3 regions of the Chitinophaga agri genome follow, and region 3 is predicted to be linked to each of the others. Evidence: riboswitches for the same ligand, from Rfam matches in the RefSeq annotation. Region 3 holds a riboswitch; each other region holds the start of a gene.

What was found. Region 3 has a riboswitch for cobalamin ahead of GWR21_RS03880 (DUF5074 domain-containing protein). Riboswitches for the same ligand answer to the same signal wherever they lie in the genome.
Region 1: another riboswitch for cobalamin. It lies ahead of GWR21_RS02610 ((2Fe-2S) ferredoxin domain-containing protein); the one in region 3 lies ahead of GWR21_RS03880 (DUF5074 domain-containing protein).
Region 2: another riboswitch for cobalamin. It lies ahead of metE (5-methyltetrahydropteroyltriglutamate--homocysteine S-methyltransferase); the one in region 3 lies ahead of GWR21_RS03880 (DUF5074 domain-containing protein).

What each region holds. Positions count from the first base shown of each region.
Region 1 covers NZ_CP048113.1:674,672-682,272, forward strand. The annotation lists gene cobJ (precorrin-3B C(17)-methyltransferase) at 1-890, opposite strand, end outside; gene cobI (precorrin-2 C(20)-methyltransferase) at 968-1,678, opposite strand; gene GWR21_RS02595 (sirohydrochlorin chelatase) at 1,682-2,614, opposite strand; gene GWR21_RS02600 (SDR family oxidoreductase) at 2,611-3,453, opposite strand; gene GWR21_RS02605 (HoxN/HupN/NixA family nickel/cobalt transporter) at 3,460-4,296, opposite strand; gene GWR21_RS02610 ((2Fe-2S) ferredoxin domain-containing protein) at 4,306-4,665, opposite strand; cobalamin riboswitch at 4,806-5,004, opposite strand; gene cbiB (adenosylcobinamide-phosphate synthase CbiB) at 5,063-6,007, opposite strand; gene GWR21_RS02620 (pyridoxal phosphate-dependent aminotransferase) at 5,986-7,014, opposite strand; gene GWR21_RS02625 (cobyric acid synthase) at 7,011-7,601, opposite strand, start outside.
Region 2 covers NZ_CP048113.1:3,027,567-3,035,167, forward strand. The annotation lists gene GWR21_RS11880 (GAF domain-containing sensor histidine kinase) at 1-311, shown strand, start outside; gene GWR21_RS11885 (biopolymer transporter ExbD) at 389-799, opposite strand; gene GWR21_RS11890 (MotA/TolQ/ExbB proton channel family protein) at 827-1,549, opposite strand; gene pepT (peptidase T) at 1,669-2,913, opposite strand; cobalamin riboswitch at 3,153-3,352, shown strand; gene metE (5-methyltetrahydropteroyltriglutamate--homocysteine S-methyltransferase) at 3,399-5,705, shown strand; gene GWR21_RS11905 (cysteine-rich CWC family protein) at 5,854-6,096, shown strand; gene GWR21_RS11910 (acyl-CoA thioesterase) at 6,114-6,509, shown strand; gene GWR21_RS11915 (FKBP-type peptidyl-prolyl cis-trans isomerase) at 6,608-7,036, opposite strand; gene GWR21_RS11920 (exo-beta-N-acetylmuramidase NamZ family protein) at 7,168-7,601, shown strand, end outside.
Region 3 covers NZ_CP048113.1:1,030,828-1,038,428, forward strand. The annotation lists gene GWR21_RS03865 (PKD domain-containing protein) at 1-565, opposite strand, end outside; gene GWR21_RS03870 (DUF5074 domain-containing protein) at 583-1,728, opposite strand; gene GWR21_RS03875 (TonB-dependent receptor) at 1,732-3,711, opposite strand; gene GWR21_RS03880 (DUF5074 domain-containing protein) at 3,846-4,907, opposite strand; cobalamin riboswitch at 5,065-5,275, opposite strand; gene GWR21_RS03885 (STN and carboxypeptidase regulatory-like domain-containing protein) at 5,344-7,242, shown strand; gene GWR21_RS03890 (carbon-nitrogen hydrolase) at 7,300-7,601, shown strand, end outside.

The DNA.
Region 1 (7,601 bases), 360 kb from region 3:
CTGGATACATAGAGGTCTTCGTATTCGAAGTCGGCCGTTGTATGTATACAGCGCATGATCGCCCATCTGTCGGCCTCACTGATATCCTGACGTTTCAGCTGTGCAGCGATCTGGCGGAAGCTCTCGTCCTGTATTTCCTGTCCGGAGGCTGGCTTCCTGGCCATGTAGCCTCTTGGCGTCACCAGGTAGTTCTTGAAGGAATAGGTTTGCGAGTTACCGATCATTACCAGGGAGAACATGTCTACTGCTTCCACATTCATATCGCCAAGTGTAGTGATGGTGATCGTTTCGTCCGGTCTGGTCACCTGGCGGATGATCGCCACGGGTGTCGCCGGATCTCTGTGTTGCAGGAACAGTTCCCTGAAGCGGGCGAGTTGCCAGAAGCGTTTTTTGCTCCTGGGATTGTATAAAGAAGTAACGAAGTCGCCGATGGCAGCTGCCTGTATCCTTTTTTCGATCACCGGCCATGGTGTCATGAGATCAGATAAAGAGATACAGCAGAAATCGTGTCCAAGCGGCGCACCCAGTTTACCGGCAGCAGCGATGAACGCGCTGATCCCGGGGATAGTCTGCAGGTCGATGTGTTTATCTGTGCGGGTGCTGGCGTATTGGTATACCAGAGAGGCCATAGCGTAGATGCCGGCGTCTCCTGAGCTGATCACGACAACATGTTTGCCGGGTTCACAGCGGTTGACGGCCAGTACTGCGCGGGCTTCTTCTTCGGTGAGGTCTTTGCCGATACATTCACAGTGAGGGGGCAGGAGGTGCTCCACAAACTGAAAATAGTAACTGTATCCGATGGCGATATCTGCTGTTGCCAGTACCTGTTGTGCAACGGGCAGGATATAGTCTCTTCCGCCGGGACCAATGCCAACTACGCTTAATTTCATATGAGTGATTCAGGAATCAGGAATTAAGAATGAGGAAATTGATTAGCCGTAAGACAATTCCTGATGCTTATTCCCGATTATTTATTAGTTTTTAAAATCAATAATGAGAAATATGGTATTTCCCTGTTTTCAAGATCTTCCAGCTTTGTGGTAATATACTGCTGCTTCGTACCGAGTCTTTCGCAGTATACTATCTGCAGGCCGGTCTGTTGGATCAGGCTCCGGATCTCGTGCAGGATGCTTCTGACTTTAATGAGGACCACTGTTTCAAATTCTTCCAGGTAACGTGCTAACGTGTCCCGGTCTTTCATCCTGGGCAGGATGGCGATCTTTTCATTGAGTATGGCCAGAGAGGATTGATGCTCCGCAGCACCCAGTATAAAAGCGGGTACACCGGCGATGATCTCCAGTTCCAGTTGATGCGCCTGAATGTGTTTGAGCAGATAGGCGAAGGTGCTGTAAAATGAAATATCCCCTTCACTGACAAAGGCTATCTGAAGTCCTTTCTGATAATCAGCCAGTATCAGCTGAAATGTCTCCGCGTAGGTCTGTTCAGCCGACTGGCGGTCGTCTGACATTTTCAGGAACATCCCCTGGAGTTTTTTTTCGTCCAGCCGGTAATGCTGTAATATCTGCAAAGAATAACTGGCGGTCTGACCATCCGCCAGCAAGGATCCCGGATAGTAGATCTTATCTGCGTGCTGCAATGTTTGCAGGCCTTTCACGGTGATCAGCAACGGATCGCCGGGGCCTAGTGATACGCCATATATCTTTCCCTGTCTATTCATGTATCAGATGCCGAGGATCTTTTTAACGGTTGTGAACACGGTTTTCTTTTCACCAGGTTTTTCATCTTCTTCAAAGAGGATACCTTTTACAGCCAGGTGGTGTCCAGTTTGTTCTTTACCGACTTCATCCTCGAAACCGATGATCTGCGTACGGTATTTACACAACTGGCAGTTCATATTCGGATGACCGTCTTCGACTTCTCTGACACGTTCGTCGATTGTTTGCATCAGGAGTTCATCGCATTCGAAGGACTTAGTTGCGATCACTGTTTTATTGGTGATAGCACTGAATTCTTCGAGCTGTGTATAGATCTTTTTAAGCAGTACACCTGTGAACAGGAATACGGGCAATGCGACAATCCTTTTATACGGCAGGTGATCGATGATCGGTAAGTGATCTTTCAGTAAAGGCTGTGTGACGCCAATGAAGGCAGTCGTAGTAAATCCGAAGCCCAGGCCTTCACCCAGCATACGGGTCAGTTTCACAATATCGGAGTTAGCATCCGGATCGGACGTACCTCTGCCTACGAGCAGCAGACAGGCATCTTTTCTGTCCATCGCCGGATGGGCAGCTTCCGCCTGTTCTACCAGCTTCTTTGCCAGTTGCAGGATAGAAGGTGTGATACCAATGTGCCGGCCCAGTCTGATCCGCAGATCAGGATATTGTGCCTGCAGCGTATTCATTTCGAAGGGAATGTCGTTTTTGGCATGTCCACCGGCAAAGAGGATGGCAGGAATAGCGATGATCTCCCGTACACCTGCCACGTACATACGTTCTACGGCGGCAGCGTATACCGGGTGTGCAAATTCAAGAAAGCCATAATCCACCATCCGGTCAGGATAGCGGTTGCGCATCAGTGCTACCAATGCCTTAAAGCCTTCGACACCTTCGGGGTCGCGGCTGCCATGACCACAGATTAAAATCCCTTTCATCATATACCACTATGTAAAAGGCTGAGCGGATCAGGGTACCTGAACGAATAGTCCAGTCTTTGTTTGATCTTGTCAGCGTTAACTATCTTGAAATGCGGATCGGCGGTGACTGCGAAGGTAGGCAGTTCCAGTCCGGCGACAGCGGCCGCCTGGGTGTAGTATTCCCGGCGGGTGGGATGTTCATCTGCGCAGGCATTGAATACATCACCCCATGCCTGTTGCCGGATGATCTCCCGGATCAGCGCAATACAGTCGTCCTGGTGGATGACATTGATCGGTGCATCCCCGTTCTCTACATTCTTTTTGCCAGCCAGGAAACGGCCAGGCATACGGTCGTAACCGATCAGTCCTGCGAAGCGTATCACTGTTGTCATAAAACGAACATTGGTACGCAGCATTTTTTCTACGGTGAGCAGTGCCTTGCCGCTGCCTTTTGTAGGCATGGCTACTTCATGTTCATATACTTCTCCATTCACATCAGGGTAGACAGAAGTAGAGCTGATGAAGAGCACGTGTTTCACCGGACTGTGCTCCACTTCTTTTATGAGGTGGGCCATCTGTGCCTGATGGTACAACACAACATCTTCTCTGCGGGAAGGAGGGAAGTTAATGATCAGTATCTGACTTTGCAGGAAGCCTGTCATGTCATTGCTGTCAATACCGGCGTCGGTGATCATTACTTTGTAGGGTTTGATCTGTTGTTCCGCCAGTTCATTCATTTTGTCGTCCGTCGTGACAGAGCCTTTCACCAGGTATCCTTCTTTTACAAGATGGACAGCCAGCGGGAGGCCGAGCCAGCCGCAGCCTAAGATGCTGATCGTATTTTCCGGTGTGTTGCTCATATTGATTTAATCTTCTGCGCGGACCTGTTCACTGACGATCACTGTTTCCGCCTTCGCATACCGGTGCCGCAGGTACAGTTCCGCGTATAAAGATATAATGATACTAATAAAAACCAGTCCGACAATATTATTCTGGAAATCACTAAGTTCGAGTGATTCGTTCCATGTGCTTGCAATTTTATACAAAGGAATGGCAAAACACATGATCGTGATCAGGACATTCAGTTTAAAACGATGACGCTGGATCTTTTTCTGGTCAAATGTTTTCAGCAGTTTGCTCAGCAGCAGGGAGTCGCAGGTGCCCGTGGCGATCAGCCCGAGCGAGAATACGATGCCACCCATAATGGCGTATACCCATTGATTAGATACAGATACAGCATACCCGAAGGCAGCGATCTGTGAAGAGGTATCGAAGATGAATCCGAAGATAATACCCGTGAGGATGACGGTGAATGGGTTCAGACTGTTATCAAACACTTTTGGCAGCAGTCTTTTACGGAATCCGCTGACGGTCGTATTGTCTTTACGGGACAGGTTGATCAGGTTTGAAATACCCATGAGCAGCAGCATCACGGAAGACAACCATTCCACGACGAGATCCAGTACGGGAGGTATCTCAAAGTTGTTCTTCAGTATACACAGGAATAACGCGATAGCCGTGACCATGATGCCATGGCCAAACGTGAACAGGGTGCCTACCCAGCGGGTCCATTTGCTTTTATGGAGATGCAGGCGGTAGGTGTAGCTATCAATCACCGTGATATGATCGGGATCCAGACCATGCCTTAAACCCAGCACAGACAGGACAATGAATCCGGTCAGATCTTGTTGCAGGATGTCCATAAGATGCGTTTATTCGTTAGGCTGGCTGTTATAGGAGAGTGGTTTCGCATCAACCAGTTCCGCTTCCGGGAAGTGTACATGGTCCATGACAAGTGCATTCTTCATCAGGTGCTCTGCGACGATGGCGCGGGTGGTTTCAGGAGAGACTTCTTTATACCACAGGCCTTCCGGATGCATAAATACCATGGGGCCCCAGGTACACTGGCCCAGGCACTTGGTGCGGACGGTGTGGATCTCATCGTTCAGGTCATTTTCGGAGAGATGTGTCCTTAATCTGATGGTCGTTTCATCTGCGCCTTTGTTGCTGCAGGTGCCGCCATTACAGATAAAGAGGATTTTCTGAACTTTCGTCAGGTCTTTGATTGCCATGCTGGTCGTTACTTTTGATTTAATACATTAATTACCCGTTAATGATTAAACAAGACCCCCGGAAATAGAAAGGAAACAAGTGCAGGTGTGCGGATGGCAAACTGCGGAATGTACTCCTTCCACTTTTTTCCCGAAGTGTTGGATAAACATAGTCGTTGGCAGGTCTTCTGACTCGTTCTACTTTTAACGCCTTCCCATGCGCCGACAGGCGGACAGTGGCATCAGTTAAAAGCTGTTACAGAACTTACAGCAGCGGGAACTGTTTTGGAATCACACCAAATTCCCTTTTAATTTCAACCGGTTTGTGAGCGGCTGAAAACCAAAAACCGTAGCAAATGTAGGTATTTATTTACTTTTTTTATCAGTAGATAAAAGCAGCGTACAGTTAATCAGTTAGTTATGCTAATGAATAATAAAGGGCGGTAATGATCACGAGGGTCAGCAACGTCACTGCATGATTGATATACATGACTTTGCGTAGCTCCTCATGGGCGAGGTCCCTGGCATGTTCCCCAATATATGGCTTGACAACTACCTGCCCATGGTAGGTGTTGGGGCCGCCGAAACGGCAATGCAATATGCCGGCAAGAGCGGACTCGGGGTACCCGGAGTTAGGGCTGGCATGCTGGTTACCGTATTTAAAGATATAGATCAGCCCCCGTTTACTGAAGGTGGCCAGTACCATCAGCACGGCCGTGATACGGGCCGGGATAAAGTTGGCCACATCATCCAGGCGGGCGGCGAACTTCCCAAACCAGAAGAATTCCTCCTTTTTGTAACCGATCATCGAGTCAAGGGTGTTGATCATCTTATAAATCATCATGGCCGGTAAGCCTCCGACGGCATAATAGAACAAAGGCGCGATGACACCGTCGCTCAGGTTTTCAGAAAGGGTTTCAAATACGGCCGTACGGATCTGGTTTTCACGCAGGTGCGTTGTTTCCCTGCCTACGATCCAGGACAGTCGTTTTCTGCCCGCTTCCAGTCCCTGGGTAGCCAATGTGTCAAAAACCTCTTTGCCTTCCTGTAAGAGGCTTTTATTCGCCAAACCATAGAAGACAAATATGCTGGTGAACAGGTAATAAAAAATGGGTGTCTGTAATTGCAGTAACAGATATTGTGCGCCATAAAAGAGCCCGCCCGTGACGATACAGAGGGCAAGGGTCATCCACATACCTTTGATGAACCGGTATTCGCCTTTATTAAGTGTAGCGGTGCATCTGGCGATAATGGATCCGAAAAGGCGGACAGGGTGTGGCAGCCAGCGGGGATCGCCCAGCGCAAGGTCCAGCAGATAGCCCGTCACTAAAGGAATAATGATCAGGAGAAACCGTTGATCCATGTGTTCAGGGCTTTGATCAGTAATTGGTTGTCCTCCGGCCGTTGTGTAGCGATCCGGAAGTGTTGTGTAGACAGACTTTTAAAGTTGGACGCGTCGCGGATAAGCAGACCATGATTGCTCAGCAGGTATTGTTTGAGTAATGATGCAGAGAACCGGTGCGTCATACAGAGGAAGAAGTTCGTGTGTGTGTGCCAGACACTGAATTCCTGCATGTAACGTAGTTGATCCATCAGTTCCTGTGTGTCTTTCCGGAGGCGGCTGACAGGCAGCTTGAGTGTATCCCTGTGTGCTGCGATGTAGAGACCCGCTTCTATGGCCAGGGCATTGACAGACCAGGGCATTTTGGAAGCCAGGATCTTGCTGATCAGTGCCGCATTACTGAGGATGTATCCGAGGCGCAGGCCGGGGATGGAATATGTTTTTGTGAGTGATTTGATGATGATCAGATTGGGATGGCGGTCAATGGCGCCGGCCATCGAAATCACCGCTTCTGTAAAGTCAACGTAGGCTTCATCTATGACGAAAATCGTTTTCGGATGGGCGGTGAGTAGCTGCGTGATCGTGTCCCGCGTCAGTATAGCTCCGGTAGGATTGTTCGGGTTACCGAAGAATACCAGGTCTGTATCAAAACGGGTGCCCGCGTTCAGGTCATCGTAGGGAACATACCTGACCGTCAGATCGTTGGTCTGGCAGGCGTCTTCATATTCCGCGAAAGCGGGAACAGCGATCGTAACCGTCTTTTGGCGAAAGGCGTGCGCAACAAGATAGAACGCCTCCGTAGCGCCATTCGTCACAAGCACTTGTCCGGGTGTGAGCAGGTGCCAGCCGGCCAGTGCCTGTTGCAGTCGCTGGGCATTGGCTTCCGGATAATTATTCAGTTTATAGAGACATTCCGTGAGATGCTGTTGTAATCCGCTGTCAAATCCTTCATAGTATACATTTGAGCTGAAATCGGCTTTGACAGGATAATTGAATAAATACCTGTCGTCTCCATGCCCGTTGATCATGACTGTTGCTTTAATTGGCCGTAAATATAATCCATGTCGATATGTTCGCGCAAGTGGGCAGCTAATTTATCATATTGTTCTTCTTTGAATGCGGCGTAATCAAAGGAGGCCGATTGTTTGTCTGTATAGGGCAGCAGGAGGTCATCTATTACCGTGGCATTATCAAGTATGCCGTGTATATAGGTACCCCAGCAGCGGTCACTGAGTTGATACCCATCAGGATGTCCGGAAGTTGTTTGGTTCAGTGGAAATGCTTCACCGGTGGAGGTGGTTTGTCCCATATGAATCTCGTATCCTTCGCAGGTGCGGGTGTTCCCTTTATAAAAGAAGCGGCATTGTTCCGTCACCTTGTGTTCTGTCAGCGTGGTCCTAACCGGCAGTAGACCCAGTCCCGGCATGGATTCTACCGGGCCTTCCACGTGCTGCGGATCTTCTACGACCTGGCCCATCATCTGGTAGCCACCACAGATGCCTATGACTGTTCTGTTATTTTTATGAGCCTGCACGATGGCTTTGGCAACACCATTGTTTTTAATATCAATGAGATCAGCGATGGTATTTTTGCTGCCGGGAATAATGATGATGTC
Region 2 (7,601 bases), 2.0 Mb from region 3:
CGACCTATCCGAAGATCGGCATTGAAGCGACGCCGGTTGTAAATGGTCATCAGGCGGCTTACAACATCACGATCACTGATAATGGGATCGGCTTTGATCAGAAACAGCGTGAGAAGATATTTGACACGTTCACCCGGCTGAATTCCAAGGATAAATATGATGGAACAGGGCTTGGACTGGCATTATGCAAGAAGATCGTTCAGCGGCATCATGGGATGATCAGCGCTTCGAGCGAGTATGGTAAGGGGGCGGCCTTCCAGGTGGTACTACCGGTGGTACAACCGGGCAGCGGCGGAGAACAACCGGTGTAATGCTACCTGCACACATTCTATACAAATAAAAAAGCGGTCCGCCAATGGCGGACCGCTCGTATAATATAACCGGTTGATTATCCTTTACTCTGCGGATTGGCAGTGGCCAATACCACTTTTGCACCGATCTCACGGGCTACTTCCATCACTTTCACTACTTCTTCCACTGGTACAGATTTTTCTGCATTGATGACGATAGTAGGATCTACTGTCTCACGACCCAGTGCAGGAATCAGCATCTGTTTCAGACTTTCGAAAGGCACTTTATTGGTACCCACGAAAAACTCCCGTTTGTCATTTATGCTGACAACAACCGTCTGCTTAGACTTGGTATTGCTTTTAGCTTTGGGCAGCGTCAGTTTGATCACATTCGGATTGGCGAGTGTTGACACGATCAGGAAGAAAAGCAACAGAATGAACAGGATATCATTCAGTGCTCCATTGTGCAGCTCCAGGTGCCGCTTATTTCTTCTACTGCGTAAGTTCATATTTAAGAATTACAGATGATCAATGATTTACTTTGTTGGTTCCTGCAAAATATCAATGAACTCTGATGAAGCGGCCTCCATTTTATTGATAACCTTGTCTATCTGTGCATTCAGGAAGCTGTAACCGATGAAGGCTACCAGACCAATGATCAGACCTGTAGCGGAAGTGATCATCTTTACATAAATACCACCAGCGATCGTACCGAGGGTGATATCGGAGGTGATGGAGATGTTAAAGAAGGTCTGGATCATACCAGCGATGGTACCCAGGAACCCGAACATCGGCGCAATACCTGCGATGATGGAGAGTATCACGAGGTTCTTTTCCATCTTATAGATCTCCAGTTTACCTACATTCTCCATTGATTTTTCAATGTTCTCAATAGGTTTGCCGATACGCTGGATACCTTTATCGATCATTCTGGCGATAGGACTGTTGGTATTTTTGGACAAAGAACGGGCAGCAGAGATATTGCCATTAGAGATATGATCTCTGATCATTGGCATAAAGTTATCTTCCAGCTTACCTGCTTTGGAGATAGTAAGATACCTTTCCACGAAGGCAAAAATAGCGATCACTGAAAGTATTCCCAGGGGGATCATCAGGATACCACCTTTTACCAGGAGGTCAAGTAATCTGATTTGCTGATCGGCTGTTGCCGCAGCGGCTGCAGTGGCTGCGCTGGCAACGGTGTCCGCCTTTGGCTGTAATAGAGGTTCCTGTAATAATGTAACGAGTCCTAAGAGCATGAATAAATTTTTAACCTTGCAAAAGTATATATTTCAAGTGCAACAAGGCAGGAAGATACCAATAATATGGTAAACATTTAACGTATGTTCAGCCAAAATATTGCGAATCAACCAACTAATTAGCTCCGTTCTTCCCATACCTGGGCCAGATGCACAATCGTTTGCACCGCTTTTTCCATGTCCTGGATACTTACATACTCATTTTTACTGTGCAGCGCCATCTCTCCCGTGAAGATATTCGGGCAGGGCAATCCCATAAATGAGAGCCTGGAACCGTCCGTTCCTCCACGGATGATCAGTCGTAACGGCTCAACGCCTGCGCGGCGGATCGCTTCTTCTGCATTGGCGGTTACCTCGGGATGCAGGTCCAGCACTTCACGCATGTTACGGTATTGCTGTGTAACGGTCAGGGTCGCACTTGCCTGCGGATAGCGGGCCATCACCGTATTCATCGTATTCCGCAGGAAGTCAGCATGGTCTTCCAGCTTCGCCGTTACGAAATCGCGCAGGATAAAATCTATCTCCGCATGCTCCACAATACCGTGTATACGCACCGGGTGGATAAAACCCTGACGGTCTTCCGTAGTCTCGGGAGACAGGCTGTCTTTCGGCAGCGCATCTACTATCTCACTGGCTATTTTAATAGCACTGACAAGTTTATCTTTAGCAGTTCCCGGATGTACGCTCACGCCATCAATAGCGATCTTGGCACCATCCGCAGAGAAACTTTCATTTTCGAGTGAACCACGCTCGCCACCATCCAGTGTGTAGCCAAACTGTGCACCCAGGCGCTGTATATCCAGCTTTTCCACACCACGGCCTACTTCTTCATCCGGCGTGAACAGGATACGGATATCGCCGTGTTTCACCTCAGGATGCGTCATCAGGAACTGTGCTGCGTCCATGATCTCTGCTACACCTGCCTTATCATCTGCTCCCAGTAATGTGTTACCGCTGGCAGTAATGATGTCCTCTCCTTTCTTGGAGACCAGGTAAGGGTGTTCGGCAGCCCTGATCACGGTACCATCGTGCGGCAGACTTATATCGCCGCCGTCGTACTGGCGGTGAATGATAGGCTTTACGTCTTTCCCGCTGCAATCACTGGAAGTATCCATGTGAGAACAGAAGCAGATCACCGGCACCTGTTTAGTGGTGTTGCCGGGGATGGTCGCAAAGACATATCCATGCTCGTCCATGATGGCATCCGTAATACCTATTTCATGTAATTCGCTGACTAACAACCGGCCAAGGTCCTTCTGCTTTTCAGTAGAAGGAAAAGACTTACTCAGCGGGTCTGATTGTGTATCTATCTGCACGTAGCGCGTAAAACGCTCAGTTACCGTGTATTTATAATTGTTGAACATATTGCAAACGTAAGGAATTTCGGATTCCGGGTAATAAGTACCCTGACGATTTCTCCCATCCACAGAAAAAATTACTGTTTGCATGGATTACATTCAACAAAACAGCACACATCTACTTTTAAAATCAATAATAAAGAACAAAACACCAAATAAAAATACTTTTATTACATTTTGTTCCATATTATTAAGTTTGCACAGAAAATAAGAAGACACTTATATCAACAGCGGAAACTTGACATCATTCAATAACTGTTTGTGGTTTCCCTCCTGTAAAGCGGAAGGAATTAAAAAGGAACCGTGTGTAAATCACGGGCTGACGCGCAACTGTAAGTAACCTACCGGGTATGACCACATATGTTCATTGTCCCGCCTGCGGCAGATGAGAAGAACGGTCGTCACTGTTACAAGCCAGGATACTTGCCTCAGACAGCTGCATATATACTTTCGCAAGTCTCCCATTTTTTACACCATTAAAACATCTAAGTATGCAAACAAACATTCTTGGCTATCCGCGTATTGGTAGCAACCGGGAATTAAAGAAAGCGAATGAAGCCTACTGGGCAGGTAAGATCTCCCTCGAAAAATTACAGCTTACTGCCCGGCAGTTACGCCGGCAGAACTGGGAGACATTGCATCAGGCAGGTATTAACCTGATTCCATCTAATGACTTTTCCTACTATGATCAGATACTGGATATGTGTATCATGACCGGCGCCATACCCGCACGTTTCAAAGCTTTAAAAGAAAACCTCGTAAACCCCGGCAGTCCTGAGCTATATTTCGCTATGGCGCGTGGTTATCAGAAAAATGGCTTTGATGCCACCGCCATGGAAATGACGAAATGGTTCGATACCAATTATCATTACCTGGTACCTGAGTTTGATGCCTCACAGCATTACAGTTTGCTGTACAATAAATGCCTGGAAGAATTCAAAGAAGCTGCGACGCTCGGTATCCATACCAAACCTGTGGTGATCGGCCCTGTCAGCTTCCTGCTGCTGGGTAAGATAAAAGATGAAGCACTGCAGCCAGCAGCATTGCTGGATAAATTACTGCCTGTGTACAATCAGCTGCTGCAGTCTTTACAACAGGCCGGCGCTACCTGGGTACAAATTGATGAACCCACATTGGTACTCGACCTCACACCGGAACAACAGGATCTTTTCCTCCAGGCATATGCACAGATGAGAGCTGCTGTGCCGGCACTGAAACTACTGCTGACCACCTATTTCGGCGGACTACAGGACAACACTCCGTTAGCGGTGCAACTACCGGTAGACGCGTTACACATAGACCTTGTGAGAGCACCTGAACAACTGGATACGATACTGCCGCTCTTACCAGCGAATGTACTGCTGTCTATCGGTGTCGTGAACGGCCGTAATATCTGGAAGAATAACTATGAAGCATCACTCGGGCTGATACAGCAAGCGATCGATGTAATCGGCAAGGATCGGGTACTGATCGCGACTTCCTGCTCCCTGTTACATACGCCTTATGACCTCGACCTGGAAACAGATGAGGCAGTGCTCACGCCACAGATTAAAAACTGGATGGCCTTTGCCAAACAGAAGGTAAACGAGGTGATTGCATTAAGAGACATTATTGCAGGTAACAAGGTATTACTGCAGGCCAATCAGGCAACCATGCAGGAAAAAAGCACCGCTGCCATCATCCACAAACCAGCAGTGAAAGCCCGGCTGGCAGCACTGACGGATGCGGATGCAACACGTAAACATCCTTTTGCTATCCGGCAGCAGGCACAGGAAGCAGTATTGCAACTGCCCTTATTTCCGACCACAACCATCGGCTCTTTCCCGCAAACAGAAGATATCAGAAAACTACGTGCTGACTTCAAAAAAGGTATCATCAGCAAAGAAGCATATGATACTTCCATCCGCAAAGCAGTAGCCGACTCCGTGCAGTTGCAGGAAAGCCTGCGCCTGGATGTTCTCGTACATGGGGAGTTTGAGCGGAATGACATGGTGGAATATTTCGGCGAGCAACTGGAAGGATTTGTATTCACGCAAAACGGATGGGTACAGAGTTATGGATCCAGGTGTGTCAAACCACCCGTGATATATGGCGACGTGCAACGTAGCGTACCCATGACCGTTGAATGGAGCAGTTATGCACAATCGCTTACCAATAAGCCAATGAAAGGCATGCTGACAGGACCTGTCACCATTTTGCAATGGTCGTTCGTACGTGACGACCAGCCACGTGCTGCTACTACCTTACAGATAGCACTGGCTATCCGTGATGAAGTGAATGATCTTGAAAAAGCAGGCATAAATGTGATACAGGTTGACGAACCTGCTATCAGAGAAGGTTTACCCCTGCGTGAGGCCGACTGGCCATCCTACCTGGAGTGGGCTGTTAAAGCGTTCAGGGTCGCGGTATCCGGCGTAGCAGATACAACACAGATACATACGCATATGTGCTATGCGGAGTTCAATGATATTATCAGCAATATTGCTGCCATGGACGCAGATGTGATCACGATAGAAACCTCCCGCTCACAGATGGAATTGCTGGAAGTATTTGCTACGTTCCGCTATCCATATGAGATAGGTCCGGGTGTGTATGACATTCACTCTCCGCGCGTGCCGACCGTACAGGAAATGACGGAGTTGCTGGAGAAGGCAGCACAGTTGCTGCCGGCACGTAACATCTGGGTCAACCCTGACTGCGGACTGAAAACCCGCAAATGGCCTGAAACAGAGCAGGCATTACGTAACATGGTGGCTGCCGCACATAACATGCGCGTAGCAGCTAAGACAACGGTATAATTATATCCTGATAACCATCATCCGCCATTCAAAACAGGACAGTGCAGCAGGTCATCTGCTGCACTGTCCTATCTTCTGCAATCAGCACATATCCAGCGCATTGCAAAACAGTTCCCCGTTTACTGATTCCGTTTCGTAACTTTGCGGCATGGCTTGTCATGAAACCATTACCTGCCCACGCTGCCATGCAGCATTTGAATGCCGCGTTGGCTCGATCCTTCGCTGTCAATGCCAGCAGGTAACGCTGACTGAAGAGGAGCGCACCTTTATAGGTGAGACTTATTCCGGATGTCTCTGCGCCGGATGCTTAAATGACATGAAAAAGAATTACAGGCAAACCCGCTTTAAAGAACGCCTGCGACAACTATTCTCCCTGCGGTCAAAAAGATAAACAAGAAGAACAACTATATGGCATACGAAAAACAGATAGCCGAATCCGTTACACGGATATTCAAAGCGGTATTTCCAAACACAGTGAACCATTATGATACCTTATTCGGCGGTACAGCCATGCAGTTAATGGATGAAGCAGCTTTCATTACAGCGACCCGTTTCAGTCGCATGCGCATGGTTACAGTATCGAGTGACAAGATCGATTTTAAGATGGCTATTCCTCACGGAACTATTATAGAACTGGTGGGCACAGTCGTACATGTAGGTACGACCAGTCTGAAAGTAGAGGTGGATATTTTTGTGGAACAGATGTACAACACACACCGGGAGAAAGCTATTTCCGGCACGTTCACATTCGTTGCGATCGATGATCAGAAACGCCCTACGAAGATCGTGCTGACACATGCATAATGCGATATTATAACATGGCTTAAAAGCAGGAACGCTGATCACCTTTAAGGATGATCAGCGTTCCTGCTTAGAGATTTTACTTCCCCTAGTCTGATTGACTACTTGATCTCTACGAGTTCAATATCGAAAATCAGGTCTTCGCCAGCCAGTGGGTGGTTAGCGTCGAGCGTGATAGAGTTGTCGCCAATTGCAGCTACTTTCACAGGGAATACCTGACCCTGTGGGTTGCTCATCTGCAGATCCATACCTACCTGTGGATTCAGATCAGCCGGGATATTGTCTTTAGGGAACTCCATGATCAGCTCCTCATTCTTTGGACCATATGCCTGATCAACAGGAATCTCAAGTGTTCTTTTTTCACCAATTGTCATGTCCACAACACCATTGTCGAAGCCTTTAATAACCTGACCGGAGCCTACTATGAACTCCAATGGGTCCCTGCCCTCGGAAGAATCAAAGGTTGTTCCGTTAGTCAGGCGACCATGATAATGCACACGCACCGTATCTCCGTTTTTAACTGCTTGCATAAGAAAAAAATTAAAAGTGTTATAGATTTATGTTGCAAGGTAATGAAATAGTGAATAGATATTCAATTTAGGATTATTCTGCTAAACTGCCAATCTTATATATGTTCCCCTAATTAAACTACTTTTATGCTATGTATAAGGTCGTTATTATGTTACTATGCTGTCTGTTCATGACCGCTGCCATGCAGGCCCAGGTCATTACAGGCGCCGAAAGGACCGGGGAATATCTGCCCCTGCTGAAAAACAAGAGAGTCGCATTACTGGTGAATCAGACGGCCACTATCGGGCAAACGCATCTGGTCGATTCGCTGCTGAAACTGCATGTGCATATTCAGAAAATATTCAGTCCGGAACATGGCTTCAGAGGTAATGCAGACGCCGGCGAGAAAGTTGCCAGCAGCAAGGATCCCGGTACAGGACTGCCTATTGTATCACTCTATGGCAAGCACCGGAAAGCGACTGCTGCTGATCTGAATGATGTGGACATACTCGTGTTTGATATTCAGGATGTCGGCACCCGCTTTTATACGTACATCTCTTCCCTGCAGGAACTGATGGAATCAGC
Region 3 (7,601 bases):
ACGGATTGCCATAGAGCGCCAGGTCTGCTCCTGCCTTATTCACTACTGAATGATCAAATCCAAAGACGATATACCCACCATACGCACCCAGCGATACCAGTCCGCTTCTGCCACCAATAATAGTCGCTGCACCGTCCGCAGTACCTGCGCTCTCATTGATAAACTGTCCGGGCGCCGGCGCATAGGTAAAGATCTTGTTGATAAACCGGCTGCTGCTGCCTGTTACGGGTCTGATCCTGGGAGCTACCGTCACTTTCAGGAAATGGGTATAACTCCTCTCCGCGATCTTACCTGTGTAGGTGATCATATAGACACCCGCTCCCGGCGCCCTGAATACCAGTGCAGCGGTAGTAGCGTATATGGAGTCGTTGACCTTCCACTGATGTGTGATCTGCGCATTACCGGAAGGGATGGCGGTGATGGTCACTGATGCATTTAACCCGATCACAGTGTCCTTTTCGAAAGACAGGGCAATCGTGACATCATCTGGTCCGTTCTCGTCTTTCTTACAGGAAAAAAAGGCTGCCAGGATCACTGTCAGCCACAAGAGTTTCTTAATCTGCATAAATTAAAAGTAGCGATTTATCTGGGTATAAAAGCAAAATGCGCTGGTATATTTCCCGTGGTCACACTCCATTTTTTCTTTCCTGCTTTGCTGAAGCAGTAAAGGGTACCGGGTAACAGATACTCCTTCCCATCTGTAACATAGACATCTCCATTCTCCGGATCTACCGCTATGCCATAAGGGGTTTTAATCTGTTTATCTGTCCCGTCTGTAATAAAATTGTCGGTCACCTTCGTTTCATCTTTTACGTTGATGATCGCGTAGCTCACGGTGTTGTTATTGTTAATATAGTTCCAGTCCACACTGCATACATAGGCCGAATCGCCAGCTATTGATAGATTACTGGCGGCGAGTGCAAAAGAGTCTTTAACAATATCCTTCTTACTGTCTATTACATATAGCTTAGCACGTATGTTGTAACGGTCGCCCCTGGAAGTCACATATATATCGCCATATTTATCAGCTTTCACCCTGTGCAGGTTGATCGCCACGTCAATACGTTTGACCTCCGTGAAAGTATTCATGTCCACTACGGACACCGTACGCTCGTATCGTGGCGGACTATAACCTCCGGAATTAGCAATATAGAGTTTATCACCCACAATAGCCATTTCTTCCGGCTGACGGCCCACGGTCACGGTACGCAGTATCTGCAGGGTCGCAGTATCCACTTCCGCGATAAAACCTGCTCCTGCGCTGGCATCGTCCAAAGCAGCGGCATATGAACTAATGTACGCTTTGCCCTTATAAAAGGTAATATAGCGGCAGTTACGAATGGTGATCTGTCCGATCCGTTTGGCGGAATGTACATCGAGCACTTCTACCTTATCCGACATATTGATCACGGCATACAGCTTACTGCCATAGATACTGATATCATTGCCCACATCGCCCATTTCCTTTGTCGCTGTAGGATTGATCTCACTATAGATATTACTTTTATACACACCGGTACCACGGTCATAGTAATCCAGCGTAGCGAGGTTCATACCCATGTTCCCCTCATTAAGGAGGTAGAATCCATTGCGCAGGGTATCAGGCTCACCTACCTGTGTTTCTTCTCCCGGTATCACTCCTGTGCCTTTACGGCAGGCCCCTAAAACCACCATTGCTGACAGTGTCAGCAGCAACAACACGTGATGATATGATAAATACTTCGACATCTATTAGAAATTTATACTGGCAGTAAGACGGTAATAACGTCCCGGCATCGGGTAGTTGATCACCACATCATAATACTGGTTAAAAACATTGTTAAGTTCTCCTGTCAGTTTAATCAGCTTATGCTTATATAAAAAGCTGGTCGATACTGACAGATCGCTGGTATACCACGGCTCCACGTAATACATGGGAATATTGGTATTCAGGAAATAACGTTCTCCCACGTATATAAAGCTATAATTAATATCCCACTTATGCCAGGAGGCATGCGCAATGAAAGAACCGCTGTGTACAGGTACATAAGCGATCTGGTCTTTGTAATTGACCTCTTCCGGATTGGATACATCCAGTGCCTGCTGATAGGTATATTTCACTGAAAAGTCAGTCTGCACGCTCTTCAGTAACGCCGGTGATAACTGTATACTGGCATCTGCACCATATATATCAACGCCACCGATGTTCTGCATCATCCACTGAAAGTTGCGGCCGGGGGCCGCTACGATCTTATCTTTCACATGACTGTAATAAGCGTCCGCCTGCAGGGAGAAGAACTGTATGAATTTCCCGGTATTGCGGGCGTATCCCAGGCCTATGTTATATTGTTTTGTATGCTCCGGACGCAGGTCAGGATTACCTACAGTACTGTAATACATATCGTTGAAAGTAGGCATCCGGAAGATGCTCTTGTAGAATGCACGCAGTTTCAGGTCTTGCTGATGGAATGGCTGCCAGGACACGAGTATAGTTGGTCGCAGTGCCTGATAGTCCCTGCCGGAGTTATATAGTTTCGTCTGTTCATTGATAAACGTAGCCAGCACATTGCCCTGTATGTCTACCTGTCCCAGATGCAGGTTTGTCGCTGCGGCGGCCAGGGTGGTATAACGCGTAGGGATGGCAAAATGGTCAAGGTTAACAGCGGTCATCTCGTTCAGCTGGAAGTCGGCCGATAGTGCGACATCCCAGAAGCTGGTGACCTTATATTGATTGGCTGCAGAGATATAGTACTCATGCTGGCGGTAGCGGTTCATGAGTGCACCATAGTCTGCAATGATTGATGTATCCAGGTAGCGGACGTAATCATACATATACTTGGCACTGAGCAGCATCGTATACCGCTTACTGAATTTCCTGTTGTAGGAGGCTTGTACAAACAGGTTCCGGTCCCACTGGTGCTGACCGTTCAGGAACTTATTACTGACGATGGCGCCCGGCAATCCACGGGTAGAGTTATAGTAATAGACTTTCGCATTCCATGTACTGCTATCTTTGAGCTGACCATACAGGCCGGCTTCCACACGGGCAGCGTCGATACCGGCGTTTTGTCTGACTGCCGTGGTATCATAGGCACCATTGGTATACCTGAACCTATATCTTCCGTGACCATGTGTCCATTCACTGCTCACAACGGCGGAGAGCCTGTCAGACAGTTTTTGTTCTATTCTTACAGCGGGATTGAACAATCCGAAGGAACCGGTTTTAAGTGACACCTTCCCATGTGTTGTTTCTCCTGTTGCAAATACCGGTTTACGGGATTGCAGGTAGATAGAAGAAGCGGCAGCAAACCCCTTCGCCGGCTGGAGGATCGTTCCTTTCTGTGCATTATACAGATCTATCTGTTCAATGTTATCGAGTGAGAAGCGGCCCAGGTCTACGGTGCCGTTCTGCGCGTTACCTAACTGTATACCGTCATAGAATACGCCCACGTGGTTCGTTCCCATACTACGCACGTTGATCGTCTTCAGCCCTCCGAGCCCACCATAATCCTTCAGCTGCACGCCAGAAAAGAAGCGCACAGCATCCGCTACAGATAAACTATTCATCTTCTCGAGCGCCACACCGCTCAGCGTCTGTACGGGAGATACTGAATTATTCTTATTGGAGAAGATGGTAACGCCCTGCAACATGCGCGTGACAGCAGTATCCTGGGCGGAAAGCTGAAATCCGGACGCCAGTAAAAGGATGAATATGTATAACCGAACGGCCAAGTTAATTGATTTGAAAATCAGGAATTAAGAATCGGGTAGCCTGACATGCCAAAGCGTTGCGCCTTTGTCATTGACCAGCAATTAAGCAATGCGAAAAGATCTTTTCGCATCAATTCTTAATTCCTGATTGCTGATTATTTATTAAACAGCGCCATACCGGGGAAGAAGTAGCCGCTATAAGTCTTACTCTTCACCAGCGCGCCTGTCGTCGCATTATGTATATAAACCTGGTTATTGACATCGGCACCATACAGGTTCGTGTTACTATTCAGGACCAGGTAGTTCCTTGCCTTGTCATAAGCGATCCCCTTTCCATAAAAATACTGACCTGAAGGCAGTGTGATAAATGCGGTTGTCAATGACGCAGCATTACCCGGAATATATTTATAGATCCTGTCTGTACCTGATACAATGAAGACCGCGTTCTCCACAGTAGATGCAACGATGGAACTGTTGTTATAAGTGAACTCGTTATAATGAACAGGGAAATTGGTCGTGATACTATCTACCGCCAGTGTAGACGGATTGATCTTCTTCAGCTGTGTTTTGGAAGCCGCCCATACACTGCCATCTGTGCTTTGCACGAACCCGCATACAGCGGTACCCAGTTTTTTTGCGATGCTGTAATCACTGGTATTGAGTGCAATGATCCCTTCTTTAGCAGACAGGATAAATATATAATTACCGCTTTTAAACATGTCGGTCACTTCTCCGGTGATACCAGCAACGGCGGTACCCAGGGTAACAGCAGTCAGGTTCAGCGGATATACACCATCCACCGCACTTACAAGACCTCTTGTATCATCAACACCAACGAAGGAACGGCCATCACCACCCGGCAGCGCGTCAATACGGCCGGTTTCTTTTAACGTATTGGCATCAGCCACTACCAGCGGAGCGCCATATTTACCAACGAAATACAGTCTGCCATTAAATACGGTTGCGAACTGCATGGTAGAGGTATTGGGACCTAATGTCTTACCGGCATTCTCGGCAGAGTATACATACTGGTAAACGGAATCCTTGTCGTAGTCATAGAAGTTCAGGTCTCCGGATTTCGTACCGTAGTTACCTTCGGATACGATCAGGAAGCCGTTCTCGTATTTTCCGGGGACCACGATCACATCATCATCCTTACAGGAAGCGGCTGCCAGCAGCAGACCAGCCAATAACCAGTTGCGTAGATTTTTATACATACATCAAATTTTTTCCGGTGGATAATACATACTCACATAACAACAATAAGCCGCCAGTCAAACCGGGTGCTCAGTTGGTATATCAGCGGATCTAAAAAATAATTGAACCAGGCCATTACTGACCCTCACAACATCAGCGCTTTCACCCGAAGGCACGGTATGTCTGTTGCAGCTGGCAGGTCTTCTGACTCTCCTGCTTTTCCCGGGCCTTCCCGCCCGCTTTCGGCGGACAGTGGCATTGGAGCGGTCTTCGGGAAAAACGATCGTACGTGTTACGATACAGGATTACAGCTACGGGGATAGCTCCGGACTTACACCGGATTCCCTTTTAATTCACCACTGGTGAAACCAAATGCGGCACAAACCTACTGTAAGGGTAGTTAATATCCAAAAAGAAAAATAGGTAGTATCTTGCCGCAAATTCAAAACTGTTCTGTTGAAACGACTATTCGTGTTAGTAGCATTCCTCCTTGGAGGCTATACCAGCTATGCCCAAAACCTGCTTAATAAAACGGTCTCACTGACCGCTGACCGTAAGCCCCTTGCCGCAGTACTAGATAACATGGCGATGCAGGGGGATTTCAGTTTTTCTTATGTGAAAGAATTCATTCATGATGATAGTCTTGTGACGATCAACGTCAGTAACCGGTCCGTCAAACAGGTGCTGGACATATTGTTCCAGGGCAATTTTCAGTTCCGTGAAATAGGCAACCAGATCATCATACAACCCGGCACCTCATCCAAAGAGAAGTGGTATGTGGTAAGCGGATACATCAAAGACGCCGTCACCGGCCAGCCTATTGCTAATGCCAGCGTATACGACGGTATGCTGCTGATCTCAACACTGACCAATGAGCAGGGTTATTTTAAACTGCGCCTGCGTGAAAAGGAAAGAACAGCGGCCCTGCTAACCGTCAGCAAGGAATTGTACCGCGATACGGTCATGCTGGTACCGGCAGGGCGTGACCAGGAGATGAATGCCAGCATTAAGCCTGCTGCACCTATACAACTGACCGTGGTAGATGTCAATCAGCATACCCATGTAGAGCAGACTTTCTTCGGACGCTTCTTCCTGTCTTCCCGCCAGCGTATGCAGAGTCTCAACCTGAGCGACTTCTTTACCCGTCAGCCATACCAGTACTCCCTTGTCCCTGCTATTGGCACCCATGGAAGGATAGGCTCCCAGGTAGTGAATAAGTTCTCTATGAACCTGATCGGTGGTTATACGGCAGGTCTGAGTGGTGTCGAGATAGCGGGCGTTTTCAACATTGACCAGAAGGATGTGAAATGGGTCCAGCTTGCAGGGATCTTTAATATAGTAGGCGGACATTTCACCGGTGTACAGGTTGGAGGCATCCATAATCATATCATGGATTCGCTGAAAGGGGTGCAGATCGGTGGTATCAGTAATATATTGAAATATGGCTTCCATGGTGCCCAGATCAGTGGTACCTATAACCAGGCAGGTGGTGATGGACAGGGAGTGCAGATAGGCGGTATCCTCAACAATGCGGGAGGAAGCCTGAAGGGCGCTCAGGTAGCGGGCTTCCTGAACCTTGGCCGGGACAGTATAGATGGCGCACAGATCGCTGGCGCTGTTAACGTCGGCTGGGGCGACATTAAAGGGGCTCAGATAGCGGGTGCTGTGAATATGGGCCGTAAACAGGTTGACGGAGCACAGATCGCTGGGGTGATCAACTACCGCACAGGAGGTGATGGGACCCAGGTAGCGGGCGCTGTCAATGTCAGCCTCGATACGACGAGTGGCGTACAGCTATCAGGCTTGATCAATTACACCAAAGTACTAAAAGGCGTACAGATCGGCTTTGTGAACTATGCGGATTCTTCTGATGGCTTCAGCTTTGGTGTGTTTAACTTTGTCAGAAAGGGCTTTCACCAGGTCCTGGTGTATAATAATGAGCTCACTGACGTCAATATCGCTTACAGGTCCGGTAGCCGGAAGTTGTATAGTTTGCTGCTGGCAGGGATGAAACTGGGCGACAAACGTGCATATACGTTCGGATATGGCATCGGCCACCCCTTCACCGTGTCTCCCCGGTCGGAGATCACGGTGGAACTTACCTCACAGTCCCTTTACCTGGGCAGCTGGAATGATACCAATTCTATCATCCGGTTACAGACAGCCTGGAACCGCCGGCTGAACAAATACCTGACACTGTATGGCGGCCCGTCCTTTACGATCTACTACAGTGACAAGCTGGACGAGATCGATCCGGCCTATGAATCGAGGGTACCACCGCATTACAGTCCGTTTACATTAGGTGGCGGAGTGACTGCCTGGTTTGGCTGGCATATAGGCGTCGGGTTTTTCTAGATTATTTGGTAATTTTGCAGCTTCAATTTTTAAAAAGTTAAAAATTAAACTCAGGTAATGTCAAAAGTTAAAGTAGGTTTTGTGCAAATGTCCTGCAATGGCAATAAGGCTGATAACCTCGCCAAGGCAATAGAGCGGGTACGTGAAGCGGCAGCTAAGGGCGCGCAGATTGTATGTTTGCAGGAATTGTTTACTTCCCTTTATTTCTGTGACGTGGAGGATTATGATAATTTCTCCCTGGCAGAACCTATTCCTGGTCCGTCTACCGAGACTTTACAGCAGGTAGCAGGTGAGCTGGGTGTGGTGATCATCGCTTCTCTGTTTGAGAAACGTACGCAGGGTATCTACCATAATACGAC